DNA from 2 places in the Paenibacillus sp. SEL1 genome. Region 1 is predicted to be linked to the other one. Evidence: predicted binding sites of a transcription regulator. Region 1 holds the regulator's gene; the other holds the start of a gene.
The links. The regulator CtsR, encoded in region 1, represses protease genes until heat stress. The targets are predictions, from matches to a motif close to ATGGTCAATAAAGGTCAAACA.

Region 1 (8,887 bases):
AAAACTTGTTCCTGCAAACGTTTAAGACCTTCTTTAATCGTACGCGCACGAACCTCTCCAATACCATCCACTTCATCCAGTTCTTCTATCGTTGCTGTGATGACATGTGGAAAACGTCCAAACCGCTCCACCAGATTATGAATAATCACATTCGGCAAACGCGGTATCTTGTTCAGTACCCGATAGCCACGTGCAGCAATATACTCCTCTGATGTCGCAGCTGAAGAAGGGTAGCCTAGTAAGCGTACAATATGATTCACATCCAACAATTCGTCGTCCGTAGAACGTTTGAGTCCCAATATAATTTCACGAATCTTCTCGTCGCTATCGTCTTTGGCATAATCCTTATACAGCAACCAAGCTTCTTCTTCAATGTTGCTGACAAGCTCTTCCATCTGCATACTAATCAGACGGCCCTCATTTCCGAGCTCGTTAATAAATCGTTTGATTTCCATTTTGATGCGCAGCACCATTTCGATCCGCTGGATGACATTAACGACTTCCGGCATGGTAACCAGCTCTTCAAATTCAGATGCTGTCAAATTCGTAGAGGCTTGCCCCAATACGGATCTATATTTTTCTAACGTCTGAATAGCCTGATTGGCTTTCGTTAAAATAACCCCGATTTCCTTAAGCGCATACCGTAATGTCCCCTGATACAAGGTAATAATATTACGCCGCTGGGAAATAGACACAACTAATTTGCCAGTTTGCTTTGCAACTCGTTCTGCTGTCCGGTGCCGAATTCCTGTTTCAATTGAAGAAATGGAGGAGTCCGGAATCAGTTGTGTATTGGCATATAAAATTCGTTTTAAATCCTCGCTCAATATGATTGCGCCGTCCATTTTAGCCAACTCATACAAATAGTTCGGTGAAAAATCACAATTGATGGAGAAACCGCCATCCACGACTTCCATAACTTCTGGGCTATAGCCAACGACCAGAAGAGCACCCGTTTTGGCACGCAAAACGTTTTCCAACCCGTCGCGAAAGGGAGTTCCCGGTGCCACAAGCCGCAGCAAATCGTTCATTTTATCCAGTTGGCTCGCTTCTTTCATTCTCAATGCCCCCTAATCTAATGCGGCTGCCAGTGCATCTGCCACCGTTCCTACTCCTATAATTTGTATCCCTTTCGGATGTGTCCAGCCCTTCAAGCTTTTCTCCGGCATGATCACCCGTTTGAAACCTAGTTTCTCCGCTTCTCGTACTCGCTGTTCTGCTCGGGATACCGCGCGCACCTCACCTGTCAGTCCCACCTCGCCAAAAATCACATCATACGGCTTTGTAGGAGCATCCCTAAAGCTGGAAGCAATACTCACAGCTATAGCCAAATCCACCGCCGGTTCATCCAACTTCACGCCTCCGGCTACGTTGAGATAAGCGTCCTGGTTTTGCAAAAACATGCCCATCCGCTTTTCTAGCACGGCTATGATTAATCCCATTCGATGATGGTCGACTCCTGTGCCCATTCGGCGTGGAGAGGGAAAATGTGTAGCTGCAATCAATGCTTGCAGTTCAACCAATACAGGTCGGGTTCCTTCCATACTGGCTACAACAGTAGAACCTGCCACACCCAGTGGTCGTTCAGACAGGAAAAGTTCAGAAGGATTCGACACCTCACGCAAACCGCTTTCAGCCATTTCAAAAATACCAATTTCATTTGTAGAACCGAAACGATTTTTAACTGCACGCAAAAGCCGATACGTATGGTGACGCTCTCCTTCAAAATAAAGTACACAATCAACCATATGTTCCAACAAACGCGGACCTGCAATGGCCCCTTCCTTGGTCACATGTCCTACCAATACCGTAGCAATACCGAGCCCCTTGGCAATTCGCATAAAGCGTGAAGTACACTCCCGCACCTGAGCCACACTACCTGGTGCACTCGTCACCTCAGGCAAATATACAGTCTGTATCGAGTCGATGACCAAAAACTCCGGCTTCAAGCTGTCCACTGCTTCTTCAATCGTCTCCAAATTCGTCTCACATAATACGTATAGGCTGGGGGACAAGGCACCGAGCCGATCTGCACGTAGTTTCGTTTGACGGACAGATTCCTCACCAGACACGTACAGCACCTTTAAACCAGTTAAAGCCAGTTCATTAGATGTTTGCAGCATGAGCGTAGATTTACCGATTCCCGGATCACCGCCCACCAAAACGAGTGAACCCGGCACCACACCTCCACCGAGTACTCGATTCAATTCGCCAATTCCCGTCAAAATTCGTGTTTCTTTGCCACTCTCCACCTCTATAATAGGGAGTGGCTTGTCTTTTGTGCTATGAGTAAGAAGGGAAGATCCCATTCCTTGAGTTTTTACAACGCTTTCCGTTTCTTCGACCATGGAATTCCATGCCTGGCATCCAGGACATTTTCCGTACCATTTGGGCGATTCATAACCACATTCCGTACAGGAAAATTTAGTTTTCACTTTAGCCATACTTTGTTCCCTGGCTCCTTATTGACGACGATGATGTCAAATTTATGTTCATACAGCCCAGAAAGAGCTGTAACAATAAAAGTTTACCATTGAAGCTTGGCGGACGTAAAGCAATATCACAAACTTTCCCAAAGCATTTACCCAACCTTTTCACCGTGTTTTATACACAAAAAGGGTGTCTTCGCAATAGCTTTCCAGCTTGCGAGACACCCTTTTCTACTATTTATTTAGTAAACTGCTTTAGGACTTGGCAGATACATTATCCTTTTTGGTTACAGTCAATGCACCGTTCTCCTCATCAATGAAGAGAGAGTCACCTTTAGTAATGTTGCCAGTCAACAGTTCCTCGGACAGGCGATCTTCAATATGCTTCTGGATTGCACGACGCAAAGGACGCGCACCATACGCTGGATCAAAACCTTCCTTGGCAAGGAATTTTTTAGCGTTGTCTGTCAACTCGAAGTCCACCTCATACTCATTCAGACGCTTACGCAGCTCCTCAGACATGAGTGATACAATTTCGGCAATATGTTTTTCTTCGAGAGAATGGAAAACGATAATTTCATCAATCCGGTTCAAGAACTCAGGACGGAAGCTTTTCTTCAGTTCATCCATCACTTTGCCCTTCATATTATCGTAATCCGCTCCAGCGTCCACTACAGCTGTAAAACCAAGCGTGGAGTTACGTTTAATCGCCTGTGCACCAACATTAGATGTTAAGATGATGAGTGTATTACGGAAATCAACGACACGACCTTTGGAATCTGTCAGACGACCATCTTCCAGCACTTGCAGAAGAATATTGAATACTTCTGGGTGTGCTTTTTCAATTTCATCCAGCAACACAACAGAGTATGGCTTACGACGTACCTTCTCAGTCAGTTGACCGCCTTCTTCATATCCAACGTACCCTGGAGGCGCTCCTACCAGACGGGACGTGGAGTGTTTCTCCATATATTCAGACATATCAATACGGATAACCGCATTTTCATCTCCAAACATGGATTCAGCCAAGGCGCGTGCCAGCTCTGTTTTACCAACCCCAGTTGGACCGAGGAAAATAAAGGAACCAATTGGACGCTTCGGATCTTTCAGTCCGGCACGTGCCCGGCGAATCGCCCGGCTTACTGCCTTAACTGCTTCATCCTGTCCAATAACCCGCTCATGCAGCAACTCTTCCATATTCAACAAGCGGTGTGTTTCTTCCTCTTTTAGCTTGCTGACTGGAACACCTGTCCATATTGCAACGACTTGAGCGATATCCTCTGGGGTAACTTCGGAATCTGTACGACCCTGTTGTTCTTTCCATTGGTTTTTCGTTACGTCTAACTCTTCACGGATTTTTTGCTCTGTATCACGTAGCGCTGCCGCTTTTTCAAATTCCTGACTTTGTACCGCTGAATCCTTTTCCTTACGAATATCTTCCAGACGGTTTTCCAGCTGTTTCAGGTTTGGCGGTACAGTGTAAGAATTCAGCCTTACTTTGGAGCCCGCCTCATCAATAAGGTCAATAGCCTTATCTGGCAGGAAGCGGTCGGTGATATAACGATCTGACAATTTTACGGCCGCTTCAATAGCCTCATCTGTGATCTTTACACGGTGATGCGCTTCGTAACGGTCACGCAGACCATACAAGATTTGAATCGCCTCTTCTGGAGAAGGTTGATCCACTGTAATGGGTTGAAAACGACGCTCCAAAGCAGCATCTTTCTCAATATATTTGCGGTATTCATCCAGCGTGGTCGCACCGATGCATTGCAGCTCGCCACGTGCCAGAGCAGGTTTCAGGATGTTGGACGCATCAATTGCGCCTTCCGCTCCACCAGCACCAATCAGCGTATGCAGCTCATCAATGAACAACACGATATTACCCGCTTGACGAATCTCGTCCATAATTTTTTTCAAACGATCCTCGAATTCACCACGATACTTGGTGCCTGCTACCACAGAACCCATATCCAGTGTCATTACGCGCTTGTCGCGCAACGTTTCGGGAATCTCATTCGCTATGATCTTTTGGGCCAATCCTTCGGCAATCGCCGTTTTACCTACCCCAGGCTCACCAATCAGAACCGGATTGTTCTTTGTACGGCGGCTGAGCACCTGAATTACGCGTTCGATTTCCTTGCTACGCCCAATAACAGGGTCCAGGTTGTTTTCCTTCGCAGATGCCGTCAGATCGCGCGCCAGACTGTCCAGAGTTGGCGTGCTGACATTAGCTGGAGCACCGTGATGGCTGGAAACAGCCTCGCTGCTACCGAGTAATTGAAGCACTTGCTGACGCGCTTTGTTCAGACTAATGCCCAGGTTATTCAGTACACGTGCTGCTACGCCTTCGCCTTCACGAATAAGACCAAGCAAAATATGTTCTGTACCTACATAGGTATGGCCCAGTTTGCGGGCTTCATCCATAGACAGTTCGATGACTTTTTTGGCGCGTGGAGTATAGGCAATGTTCGTCGGTTGCTCTTGACCGCGTCCAATCAGCGTTTCCACTTCATCCTGAATTTTTTCCAGTCCCAGTCCTAAACCGATTAAGGCTTTCGCTGCTATTCCTTCACCTTCACGAATGAGGCCTAGCAAAATGTGCTCTGTGCCAATGTTGTTGTGTCCCAATCGAACAGCTTCTTCCTGAGCCAAAGCAAGCACTTTCTGTGCACGTTCCGTAAATCTTCCAAACATCATATATCCTGCACCTCCACAGTGTGTATTTCAGATCATTCTATATATTAAAGGGTTGTGCCTAATTTTTGCCGGATCAGCTTCGCCCGGTACATATCGCGCTCTTCGGTATTCATTTTATCCCCAAAGCTTTTTTGCAGGAACCCGGGTTGTGTCATCACATTCAGCTCATTCATCGCTGCGGTGGAAGGACGCTCCAAAATTCCTAAATCTACGCCAAGACGCACATCGGACAGCCGCTGTGCAGCCTCCTTGGAATCCAATACTGCTGCATATGACAAAATACCGAATGAACGCATCACCCGATCTGTAATTCGCAGCATAGATTCATTCATTAGCCGTTCTCTGGCAGAACGCTCGTGCTCAATAATTTGTAGCACCACGCCATGTAGATTCTCTATAATTTCCGCCTCGGTTTGTCCTAGTGTAATCTGATTAGATACCTGAAACAAATTTCCGACAGCTTCGCTACCTTCACCGTAAATGCCGCGAACCGTAAGACCTACCTGTGAAACAGCAGACAATATACGATTGATTTGATGAGTCATGACTAATGCGGGCAAATGCATCATCACCGAAGCTCTCATACCTGTGCCGACATTCGTCGGACAACTGGTCAGAAAACCTCTCCGATCATCAAATGCATAATCAACATGCGCTTCAAATGCATCATCAATAATCATTGCGCGTTCCCAAGCTTCCCTAACCTGACATCCCGGATATAAGCACTGGATACGCAGATGATCCTCTTCGTTTATCATAACACTAACCGATTCATCATCGCTAATTAAAACAGCACCGTTACGAGATTCGTTCGCCAAATTAGGACTAATCAAATGCTTCTCAACCAGCACCCGCTTGTCGATCTCATCCAACTCGGATATTTTCAACGTATGAAAAGTACCAAAACCACCTAAATCATCATACTGAAGGATATCCGTCAAGCGTTGAAGTGCTTCTTCCGACTGCTGATTGGTAGCAAGCATGGGAAAAGGCAGATGCTGCAAGTTACGCGCAATTCTCACCCGGCTGCTAATGACAATCTCCGAATCCGCAGCATCACCACGCATCCAGTCACTTAGCGGCTTCTCCGTAAACCGAATATTGGGCATTACGCATCCCTCCTACTCTTCACAAACTTTACTCTTCAGTCATTTCTTTTTCAAGCTCTCTGATTTGATCCCTAAGCTCAGCAGCTGATTCAAATTCTTCCTGTACAATATGCTGTTGCATCTCTTTTTTCAAATCGTCAATTTGCCGTTTAACCTTCAGGCGGCCTCCAGTGCGAACCGGAACTTTACCAACATGATTCGTACTGCCATGCACACGCTTGAACAGAGGGTCCAGACGACTATCAAAGTATTGATAGCACGACGGGCATCCGAAACGTCCCAGCTTACTAAACTGTGCATAGGTCATGCCACAATCCTTGCATTGCAGGTTTTGCGGACCACTGTGGCCTGGAGACTGGCTCTTTGTACTGGAGTCAAAATCCAGCATCCCCGACAACAAGCTATGAATCGAAAAGCCGTTAGGTGTTCCAGGGATCATCTCCCCTTTTTCCTTGGCACACGTCTCACAAATATGAAACTCTGTCTTTTCGCCATTCACAATTTTGGTGAAATGCAAAGTTGCCGGCCGCATATTACATTCTTGGCACAGCATAAAAGCACCTCCTTTAATGTCAGGATTTATACCAATCCCTACATCCAAACGTTAGTCTCTATTCACAAACTATTTGGTCGCCAGCAACGAGATCAGCATAGCCTTAAGCAATCTTGCTCGCAGTTGATCACGATAGGGAAGCTTCAGTAATAATGTATCCCTCGATAAGGCAGCCTTCATTAGATTAGCTTCCCTTTTGCTTAAAAAATGGGCCTCCTCTAACTGATAAATCAGTCCTTCTGCTGCCGATTGGCTTATTTCCTCCCCGATGCTCTGATGAAGATGTGTATGGATGGCATGCTGTGCAGGCAGCTGAATTCGCTGAATACGAATGTAGCCCCCGCCACCGCGTTTACTTTCCACCACATAGCCTTTTTCCAGCGTAAACCGGGTGCTAATTACATAATTAATTTGCGACGGCACGCAGGAAAAGCGGTCAGCCAGATCATTGCGCTGAATCTCCACTAAACCTTGGGGACTTTCCAGCAATATACTCTTTAAATATTGTTCAATAATATCGGAAACATTGCGCATTTCATCATCCTCCACTAACGGAAACGCAAGTATTCAAGTACATTTCACGCTCCACAGAGTCCGCCGTATATTGAACTTAACCAAACGGTAAAGTCACGAATCTAAGCTGTATTCAGGCTGTTGCCTGTTCTACACTCATTGGAATTGTACCGTTTATTCTCTAGTGTGGCCTTTATTTGCGATTAGTCATACACTTCTCTTATTTTCATAAAAGGCAGTTCCTAACTATACGCAAATCATTTCGATCCTCGTTTGCTTCTTTGCTATTAAAATTACTTTATACGGCCAATCCATCAAAATACTTCTACAGAACCTCACGAGGTTTGATTGACTTTGACTTTCTTTGACTATATTCATATTATAGCACATTATTCATTTTTGCCAAGGGGTCAATACCATTTTTCGCAATCTAATTATGTTTTATACAATACCATAAAAAAACTCTTCCCAATTACAGAAAGAGTTTTGAAAATTATAATAAGCACATAAGTTATATTCCCTGAAAAACGGAACATAAGAAGATCTAAATGGGCCTTTATCAGAAAAAATCCAATAAAAACGTTTGTTTTACTGGTATTACACGTTTAAGCGCAGACACAAATTCACTGCCCCCTTCAATACGCCCCCACTTATACAGATCATCAGCCTGCTGGTAGCCAAGCATCAGAGTCGTCAATGACTGAATCCCAAGTTTCAAGTCAGCTACCATAGCGTTTTCAGATGAATTGCTTGTATCCACTCTCTCCAGATGTCCTTTCCCTTCCGTAGTAATTGTTAATCTCCATACTCCTTCATTCCATGGTGCATATCGATCTATCAGATTTAAGGTTAAACGTGTTTCCTCTCCAACCTGCTCAAAAGGGTATCTTTCTACAAAAGCAGCTGCATCCACAATACGGCCCATAAAATAAGGCACGGTCTCCTGTTGAATTCGCGGATCATCAAGTAAAAATGGCAGATTGTCATTTGCTGGAACGTAAATAAATTTACCATGGGTTATCATGGAGTCATGATTTGCAAAATAAGTCCATAAAGCCCGACGGGCCGTCTCATTTTCATAAACCAACTCATCACAATTCAACTGTTTATTTTCAATTTTGTACAGTGCATATCCCTGAGGATCGCCTGTTTCTGAGTAATATACCGCAGTTCGATAATTCTCATTTAAAATCCGCTCTTGCCACCATTCCTTATCTCGTACCAGCGTGCCATTATAACGAGATGCATACGCTTGATACACTTGGTCCAGTTCTGAAATATCTTTGACATCGCGTTTGACTGTACCCTCTGTTTTAAGTTTTGCAGGGAATTTTTCAATGGGAATGACGTACTTTTTGTATTCAATATACGTTTCCCATCCAAATTTACGATAGAAGGCAAAGGAGAAGGGATGCAGAAAAGAAAGGCTTTGTCCCGCAGACTTCATCTCTTCAAGCGCATGCGTCAACAAACGTGAAACCATGCCTCCGCGACGCTTTTCTGGCCATGTTGCCACACCAGCAATGCCTCCCATATCAAAAACCTGACCGTTTATGTATACCTGTAGCGGTAACAAAGTCAGT
Region 2 (8,887 bases), 890 kb from region 1:
AGGTGAAATCATGAAAGAGACCGGATCACAACGGGAGCGCCCACGTATTGTTGTTATGGGCGGCGGAACCGGCTTGTCCGTCATGCTGCGGGGCTTAAAGCAAAAGCCGCTAGATATTACGGCTATTGTTACAGTCGCTGACGATGGCGGAAGTTCCGGGATTTTGCGCAGTGAGCTGCAGATGCCTCCTCCAGGGGATATTCGCAATGTGCTGACTGCCTTGGCTGACGTGGAACCAGTGATGTCAGATATGCTGAAATACCGTTTCGGTGCGGGATCAGGATTGTCAGGCCATAGCCTGGGTAATCTGATTTTAGCAGCGATGACCGATATATCGGGAGATTTCGTAACGGCGGTACGTGAGCTTAGCCGTGTATTTGCTGTCCGGGGACGTGTGCTACCGGCAGCCGAGGAAGGCGTTGTGCTAAGCGCCGAGATGGAGGATGGCACGGTGATTACCGGGGAGTCCAAGATCCCGGAAGCGGGCGGACGCATCAAACGCGTCTTTCTTGAACCGACTCACGTGGAGCCGTTGCCTGAGGCTGTAGAGGCCATTAATGAAGCCGATGCGATTTTGATTGGCCCCGGCAGTCTATATACCAGCATATTACCAAATTTGCTTGTACCTAAACTCGCTGAAGCTGTAGTAAAATCAGACGCTATCAAAATATTTGTCTGTAACGTTATGACCCAGCCTGGGGAAACCGATGGTTATACGGTAGGAGATCACCTGCAAGCTATTTTTGAGCATGTAGGGCATCATCTCTTCGACTATGTCATTGTAAATAACGGAGAAATTCCACCCCAAGTACAGGAAATGTATGCCGAGCAGGGAGCCAAGCCAGTTCAAGTAGACATGGGCGAGCTGACCGACCGGGGATATAAAGTGGTGGCAGATACATTAGTTCTGTTCCGCACGTATTTACGGCATGATGCCGACAAATTGAGCCAGCATATTTACCAATTGGTACAAAATTGGATATTAAGAAGGAGGTGAGTCCCTTGTCCTTTGCGGCACAAACGAAAAAAGAGCTTACGATGATTGAAAGCCAGTCCTGCTGTGAGAAAGCGGAACTATCTGCACTTATACGTATGCTCGGATCCGTACAACTGTCGAATAAAAGGGTGATATTGGACGTGTCCACAGAAAATGCCGCGATTGCAAGGCGGATTTACTCCTTGATCAAGAAGCATTTTCAACTTCATATCGAACTGCTTGTACGGAAAAAAATGCGCTTGAAAAAAAATAATGTGTACATTGTCCGTATTCCCAATGGTGTGCAGCAACTGCTAAAGGATCTTTATATCGTTACAGAAGGTTTCTTATTCACTGACGGGATTAATCGGGATATCGTTCGGAAAAACTGTTGTAAGAGGGCTTATTTGCGGGGCGCCTTTATGGCAGGTGGCTCTGTCAACAATCCTGAAGGATCGTCTTACCACCTTGAAATTTCTTCGATGTATGAGGAGCATTGTCAGGCACTCGTTGATCTTGCGAATGAATTTCATCTAAATGCTCGCTGTATTGAGCGAAAAAAAGGTTTTATTCTCTACATCAAGGAAGGCGAGAAGATCATTGAGCTGCTTAGCATCATTGGGGCGCATCAAGCCTTGTTCAAATTTGAAGATGTACGCATTATGCGTGATATGCGCAATTCTGTAAATCGCATTGTCAATTGTGAAACGGCTAATTTGAACAAGACGATCGGAGCTGCTGTCCGGCAAATTGAGAATATTAAGTTGCTGGAGAGGGAAGTTGGTTTGGAGACCTTGCCGGATAAACTGCGTGAAGTGGCAGAAATTCGGCTCGCTCATCCCGATTTGAATTTGAAAGAAGTCGGAGAAATGCTCAAAGGGGTCGTGAGTAAATCGGGTGTAAATCATCGGCTTCGCAAAATTGATGAGATGGCTGACAAAATTAGGGGCGAAAATGGCCTGATTCCGTAAAAAGAGTGTCCATGGGGCTTTTAGCCCCGGTTTTTTTAGTTTTTTTTCTAGTGTCTGTCCCGGGTTAATGTTATAATGTGATAAATAAAATGGAGTAAGTAGTGTCCAGATTTATTTGATGAGGGGGTAAGCTGACATGTCAAAACATCCGGTAGTCGTACGCTTGAAAACAGGACTGCACGCCAGACCTGCTGCGTTGTTCGTACAGGAAGCGAATAAATATTCATCTGAGATTTTTGTGGAAAAAGAAGACAAAAAGGTTAATGCCAAAAGCATCATGGGTATTATGAGTCTTGCGATCAGTACAGGTACTGAAATCAATATTAGTGCTGAAGGTGCGGACGCTGAACAGGCTGTAAACGCTTTAGTAAGTTTGGTTAGTAAGGTAGAGCTGGAAAATCAATAAACAAAGATTTGCTTTGTAATATGGTGTATGCTCTTAGTGAAAAGCCCCCTTTGGGGCTTTTTTTTGTATCCAGAAAAAAGTCTTCGAACGCTCCTCCGTTAGTTAGCTGTTTTATGTGTGGATTTGTTGAATATAGAGACCGTATTAAGTTCAAGTTATAAATAATTAGATTCCCGTGGTCATGCCCTGTTTCGGAAATTTGTATGCTTGGCTGCAACCTTTTTCCGTCTTTTCCGTCTGGAAGGTACAAACATTTACAAGAAAGAGGTTGAATTCAATGAGACTTTGGACAAAAACAGTAGCCACGGCAGTTCTCGCAGGAGCATTAATGGCAGGGGGAGTAGCAGGAGGATTATGGACAGGGGCAGATCGGGCCTATGCTGCGTCAACAGCTTCGACGGTAAACGGTGTAATTAATGTGACTGGAAGCGGGGAAGTATTGGCGAAGCCCGATATTGCTTATCTCTCTATCGGTGTACAATCGGAAGGGAATACGGCAGCGGCTGCTCAAAAAGCCAATGCTACAAAATTGAACAAGGTTACACAACTGCTGAAAGAAAAGTGGAGCATCAGCGCAGATGACATTCAGACCAGCCAGTTTTATGTACAGCCTAACTTCACCTATAACGAAAAAGAAGGGCAGAAGCTCAAAGGCTACACTGCCAACCATACACTTTCCGTCAAATACCGAGATTTGGATAAAATTGGTCAGTTATTGGATGAGGCGACCAAGTCTGGAGCCAATAACGTAGATAATGTACTTTTTTCCGTGGAAGATCCTTCGACTTATGAAGAGGAAGCCATTACTAAGGCATTGGGAAGCGCACAATCTAAAGCGAGTGCTGTAGCTAAAGCAGCCAAACGCGGGTTAGGTGTCCTTGTGAGTGTGACGGTAGATGGCGGAGAAGCACAGGTCTTTACACAACGTGAAAATGCCATGTCAAAATCGCTCTTGGACGTAGCAGGTGGCGGGACAGAGATCCAATCAGGACAAGTAACAGTGAAAGTTCAGGTGTCGGCTCAGTACGAAATGAACTAATACAGATCATCAAACGAAGCCACAAGCGGCCTGCATCATGTGCAGGCTGGCTTGCTGGCTTTTTTTGTATACCGAAACCTTTTTGTAATGAGTCTGTCATAGCTAAGGGTTATTAGGTGTACATATTGAAATCGGAGAGTGTACAGATTGTAAACTACATACAATAGGGTATAGATATAATAATAAAAGTAGTTATCACACATAGACAATACAGATCATTAACAGGAGGAATACTTAATATGAGTAAGCATGCAAAAAAATGGGGTTCAGCACTGCTGGCAGCAGGGATTTTAGCAGGAGTCGCAGCTGTTCCCGTTTCCTATATCCAGGCAGCATCGACCAAACAAGCGACAACACAGCAACCGGGAATCACCATCCAATGGAATGGTAAAACGTTGCCCGCTAAAGGTGTTCAAGTGAACGGGAGTACAATGATTCCGGTGGCCGCACTGCGTGACAGCCTGGGGATTCCAGTAAGCTATGAGGCGAAAACAACGACATATACCGTAGGTAGCGGGTACAATAAACTTTACATTATAGCTTCTTCCTCGGATGCCTACGTCAACGTCAATGGAATCAATACACGTAGCATGGATGCCAAACAGATCGCTGGGAAGCTATACATTCCTATGAGTCTGCTGAAAGACTATCTAGGCATAGATGCACAATGGAATGCTGCTCAGAAAACAGTAACGCTGAGTAAAAGCCAGTTAAATCCGATCACCATTGCGTCTCAAACACTTCCAGCATCGAGTAATGCGAAGGTGTCCTACAAAATTAAGTACCCGCAAATCAACGGCAGCCAGCTAAATCCTGAGGCTCAACAGGCCATTAACAATGTGCTTAAAAAGCATGCAGAGGGTATATTGGCAGCAGGTAAAAAGATGATGGCTGAGGGAGAGGCTACAACAGAAAGACCGTATGAGTTCGGAAATGATTTTGCGATTGCCTATAACAAAAATGGTATTCTGAGTGTGATTATGCAGGATTACTCGTATACGGGTGGCGCACATGGCATGACGGCACGTAAAGGATATACGTTCTCGCTCGCTGATGGTAAACTGCTGCAATTGTCTGACGTTTTGAAGGCAAATCCGAACTACAAAAAGTTCCTCAATGCTGATTTGAAGAAAAAAATCGATGCGCTTCAGGCTGGCGAAGGATTCGGCAAATTTAAAGAGCTGGCGGCAGATCAGAATTTTTATGTGACGAGCAGTGGAGTAACAATTGTGTTTGATTTGTATGATTATGCGCCATACGCGTATGGAATTCCGGAGTTTACCTACTCGTTCGGTCAACTGCTGCCTCAAGGCGGAAAGCCTTTTGCGGGACAGCATGAATAGTAGGAGTAAACAATTCCAATTGTCTATAAGCTAAAAAACAATAAAGCAAAAAAAGCTGCCTACCGGATAAAACATCCGGGGCAGCTTTTCCATTTACCAGCTATCGAGAGGCAAATTTCTTCTCTTATACACCTTCTGGAGAGGAGCTAGTTAGCACTTTATCAATAATACCGTATTCCTTGGCATCATCAGCGGACATGAAGTAGTCACGGTCTGTGTCTTTTTCAATGCGCTCCAGTGGTTGGCCTGTGCGATCTGCGAGAATGCGGTTCAATTTGTCACGCATTTTCAGAATGCGGCGTGCACGGATTTCAATATCCGTTGCCTGGCCTTGTGCACCACCCAGTGGTTGGTGAATCATAATTTCACTGTTTGGCAAAGCGAAACGTTTACCTTTGGCGCCTGCATTCAGCAAGAACGCGCCCATGGAAGCCGCCATACCTACGCAAATCGTAGATACGTCAGGTTTAATGTATTGCATCGTATCGAAAATGGCCATACCAGCTGTAATGGAACCGCCAGGACTGTTAACATACAAGTGAATATCTTTTTCAGGATCTTCGGCAGCCAAAAACAGCATTTGCGCAATAATAGAGTTGGCTACAACGTCATTGACGTCCGAGCCTAACAAAATAATGCGATCCTTCAACAGTCTGGAATAAATGTCATAGGCGCGTTCGCCGCGGTTACTTTGTTCTACTACCATAGGAACATAGCTCACGTCAAAAAACCTCCCTTAAATATCGTTAGTGGATTTGGTGGACATGCCGATTACACGTCCCTTATTTATAAACTGTTACCGTATTAACCACATGATAAACAATTTCAAACAAAAAGTCAAAGAAAGTCAAACTAATGATTAAAAAAAAGAGCCCTCAGCGCTCTCATTGGTTAAAACATTATGTAGAAGCATTTATGCGTTCATTTAAAATGGCGCGCCCGCGAGGAATCGAACCTCGATCTCAGGCTCCGGAGGCCTACGTCATATCCGTTGGACCACGGGCGCATAGTTCAATCAATGCAAACAACTAACTAATTAAACAGCTAATTGGAAACAAAGATGATTATATGATATACAGCAGTGAATTGCAAGCTTTTATTAAATGCGCATATTCAGGCAAATGGTTGAGAAATATAGGTTCAGATAGACTTGCATGTGGAGCAAATATTGGTTAAGATATACGTGGGACTTAAAAAGTTATCCCGGGACGTTTTAAGACCAGTTAGAGATAGAGCATTAGAGACAGAACTTAGAAGTGTGCGGGAGTGGAAAGCATGCGAAAGATATTAGAAATACAGAAGCAGCTTCTGCCCGACCTCATGGATGTTTTGAAAAAAAGGTACACGATCCTGCATCAGATTATGCTGTCCGATGTTGTTGGACGCAGAACACTGGCAGCTTCACTGAACATGACTGAGCGCGTGTTGCGCGCCGAAACCGATCTTCTTAAAGCTCAAGGGCTAATTGAGATTGAGAGTGTAGGCATGAAGGTGAGCAAAGCAGGACTGGATCTGCTGGAACAGCTGGAGCCGATTGCGAACAACTTGTTCGGCCTGTCCCAATTGGAGGACCAGATTCGTCAAGCCTATGGTTTGAGGAAGGTGGTTGTCGTTCCAGGGGATTCGGATGCTTCTCCGTTAACAAAGCAGGAGCTGGGGCGCGCTGGAGCAAAAGCGTTGCTGAGTGTTATGGACGACGAGGATGTGGTCGCTGTAACAGGTGGCACGACGATTGCCGACGTGGCGGAACAACTGGCACTACCTTCTAATGGCCCACTTAAAGGTGGGTGGTTTGTACCGGCACGCGGGGGTTTGGGAGAAAGCATGGAAATGCAGGCCAACACAATTGCTTCCACAATGGCTCGCAAGGTAGGCGCTCAATACCGTCTGCTCCATGTACCGGATTTGCTCAGCAATCATGCTTACAACTCCTTGCTTGAAGATACGAACATTCAGGATATATTGAACCTGATTCGCGAGAGTCGTATCATCATTCACGGGATAGGCAACGCCATAGCGATGGCACATAGACGTAAACTTGATCCCGAAACCTTTGCCCAGATCAGCAGTGAGGGGGCCGTTGCCGAATCGTTTGGTTATTACTTTAACGAAGATGGCGTCGTTGTTCACAGAATGCTGACGCTTGGACTTCGATTAGAGGACATCAGGCGTACCGATACGGTTCTAGGTGTAGCTGGAGGCAAGAGCAAGGCGGCCGCTATTCATGCGGTACTGCGTTTCGGACAAGAAGACATTCTAGTCACCGACGAAGGCGCTGCTGCCGAGATTGTAAGTCATTATTTAAATGGTTAAGATGGATTTATGAATGGTGTTGTCTTGACGGGCTTTCGGGTCTGTCTTGAATATATAAAACTAAACTAAACGAACTTTGGGAGGAACTCACTCATGACAGTTAAAGTTGGTATTAACGGTTTCGGACGTATTGGACGCCTTGCTTTCCGCCGGATTCAAAACGTGGAAGGTATTGAAGTAGTAGCAATCAATGACTTGACAGATTCCAAAATGTTGGCACATTTGTTGAAATATGATACAACACAAGGTACTTTCCAAGGAGAAGTAGAAGTACATGACGGCTTCTTCAAAGTAAATGGTAAAGAAGTTAAAGTTTTGGCTAACCGCAACCCTGAAGAACTGCCTTGGGGAGACCTGGGTGTAGATATCGTTCTGGAATGCACAGGTTTCTTCACAACTAAAGAAGCTGCTGAGAAACATTTGAAAGGCGGCGCTAAAAAAGTTGTTATTTCCGCTCCAGCTACTGGCGACATGAAAACTGTCGTTTATAACGTAAACCATGAAATTCTGGACGGTACTGAAACTGTAATCTCCGGTGCTTCTTGCACAACAAACTGCTTGGCTCCTATGGCTAAAACACTGCAAGACAAATTCGGTATCATCGAAGGTTTGATGACTACAATTCACGCTTACACTGGCGACCAAAACACTTTGGATGCTCCACATGCTAAAGGTGACTTCCGTCGTGCTCGCGCAGCAGCTGAAAACATCATTCCTAACACAACTGGTGCTGCAAAAGCCATCGGTCTGGTAATTCCTGAACTGAAAGGTAAACTGGATGGCGCGGCTCAACGTGTTCCAGTAGCAACTGGTTCCCTGACTGAGTTGGTAACAGTTCTGGAGAAAAACGTAACTGCTGAAGAAATCAACGCAGCAATGAAAGAAGCTTCTGATGCTGATACTTTTGGATACACTGAAGATCAAATCGTTTCTTCCGACATCAAAGGTATCACTTTCGGTTCTTTGTTTGATGCAACTCAAACTAAAGTTCTGACTGTTGGCGACAAACAACTGGTGAAAACTGTAGCTTGGTATGACAACGAAATGTCCTACACTGCACAATTGATCCGCACGTTGGAATACTTCGCAAAACTGGCTAAATAAGAACATTCTTATTGAGCAATAACATAGAGCGGAAACAGGTTATTGTTTCCGCTCTTTATATATCAAATGTGCCTTAAATTCCTGTTTCGTAAAATTATAAGGGTGCGGAGGAATATGGAGATGAACAAAAAGAGCGTACGTGATATAGAACTGAATGGAAAACGGGTGTTTGTTCGTGTAGATTTTAACGTTCCGGTTGAGGACGGTAAAATTACGGATGACAAGCGTATTCGTGAAACCTTGCCAACCATTAACTACTTGATTGAAAAAGGTGCAAAAGTTATTTTGGCGAGTCACTTTGGACGTCCAAAAGGTCAGGTTGTTGAATCCATGCGTCTGACTCCTGTTGGCGTACGTTTGTCTGAGCTGCTGAAAAAGCCAGTAGTTAAAGTGGACGAATCGGTAGGCGAAGCTGTTAAAGCGAAAGTGGCTGAACTGCAAAACGGCGACGTGCTGTTGCTTGAAAATGTACGTTTTTATGCAGGAGAAGAAAAGAATGATCCTGAATTGGCGAAGCAATTTGCTGAACTGGCCGACGTTTTCGTGAATGATGCATTTGGTGCAGCACACCGTGCTCATGCTTCCACTGAAGGTATCGCTCATATTCTTCCGGCTGTTTCTGGCTTGCTGATGGAAAGAGAATTGTCTGTCATTGGTAAAGCTTTGTCGAATCCAGACCGTCCTTTTACAGCCATTATCGGCGGTTCCAAAGTAAAAGACAAAATCGACGTGATC

Region 2: the regulator CtsR is predicted to act here: its motif matches at 5,569-5,589, upstream of clpP (ATP-dependent Clp endopeptidase proteolytic subunit ClpP).

What each region holds. Positions count from the first base shown of each region.
Region 1 is NZ_CM137723.1:1,329,627-1,338,513, forward strand. Features, by position in the region: gene disA (DNA integrity scanning diadenylate cyclase DisA) at 1-1,058, opposite strand, end outside; gene radA (DNA repair protein RadA) at 1,071-2,444, opposite strand; gene clpC (ATP-dependent protease ATP-binding subunit ClpC) at 2,685-5,129, opposite strand; gene ACYCSE_RS06235 (protein arginine kinase) at 5,174-6,238, opposite strand; gene ACYCSE_RS06240 (UvrB/UvrC motif-containing protein) at 6,267-6,791, opposite strand; gene ACYCSE_RS06245 (CtsR family transcriptional regulator) at 6,861-7,325, opposite strand; gene ACYCSE_RS06250 (GNAT family N-acetyltransferase) at 7,864-8,887, opposite strand, start outside.
Region 2 is NZ_CM137723.1:2,219,465-2,228,351, forward strand. Features, by position in the region: gene ACYCSE_RS10210 (gluconeogenesis factor YvcK family protein) at 11-997, shown strand; gene whiA (DNA-binding protein WhiA) at 1,003-1,947, shown strand; gene ACYCSE_RS10220 (HPr family phosphocarrier protein) at 2,084-2,353, shown strand; gene ACYCSE_RS10225 (SIMPL domain-containing protein) at 2,631-3,392, shown strand; gene ACYCSE_RS10230 (PdaC/SigV domain-containing protein) at 3,632-4,735, shown strand; gene clpP (ATP-dependent Clp endopeptidase proteolytic subunit ClpP) at 4,860-5,456, opposite strand; tRNA gene ACYCSE_RS10240 (tRNA-Arg) at 5,667-5,741, opposite strand; gene ACYCSE_RS10245 (sugar-binding transcriptional regulator) at 6,011-7,048, shown strand; gene gap (type I glyceraldehyde-3-phosphate dehydrogenase) at 7,142-8,152, shown strand; gene ACYCSE_RS10255 (phosphoglycerate kinase) at 8,273-8,887, shown strand, end outside.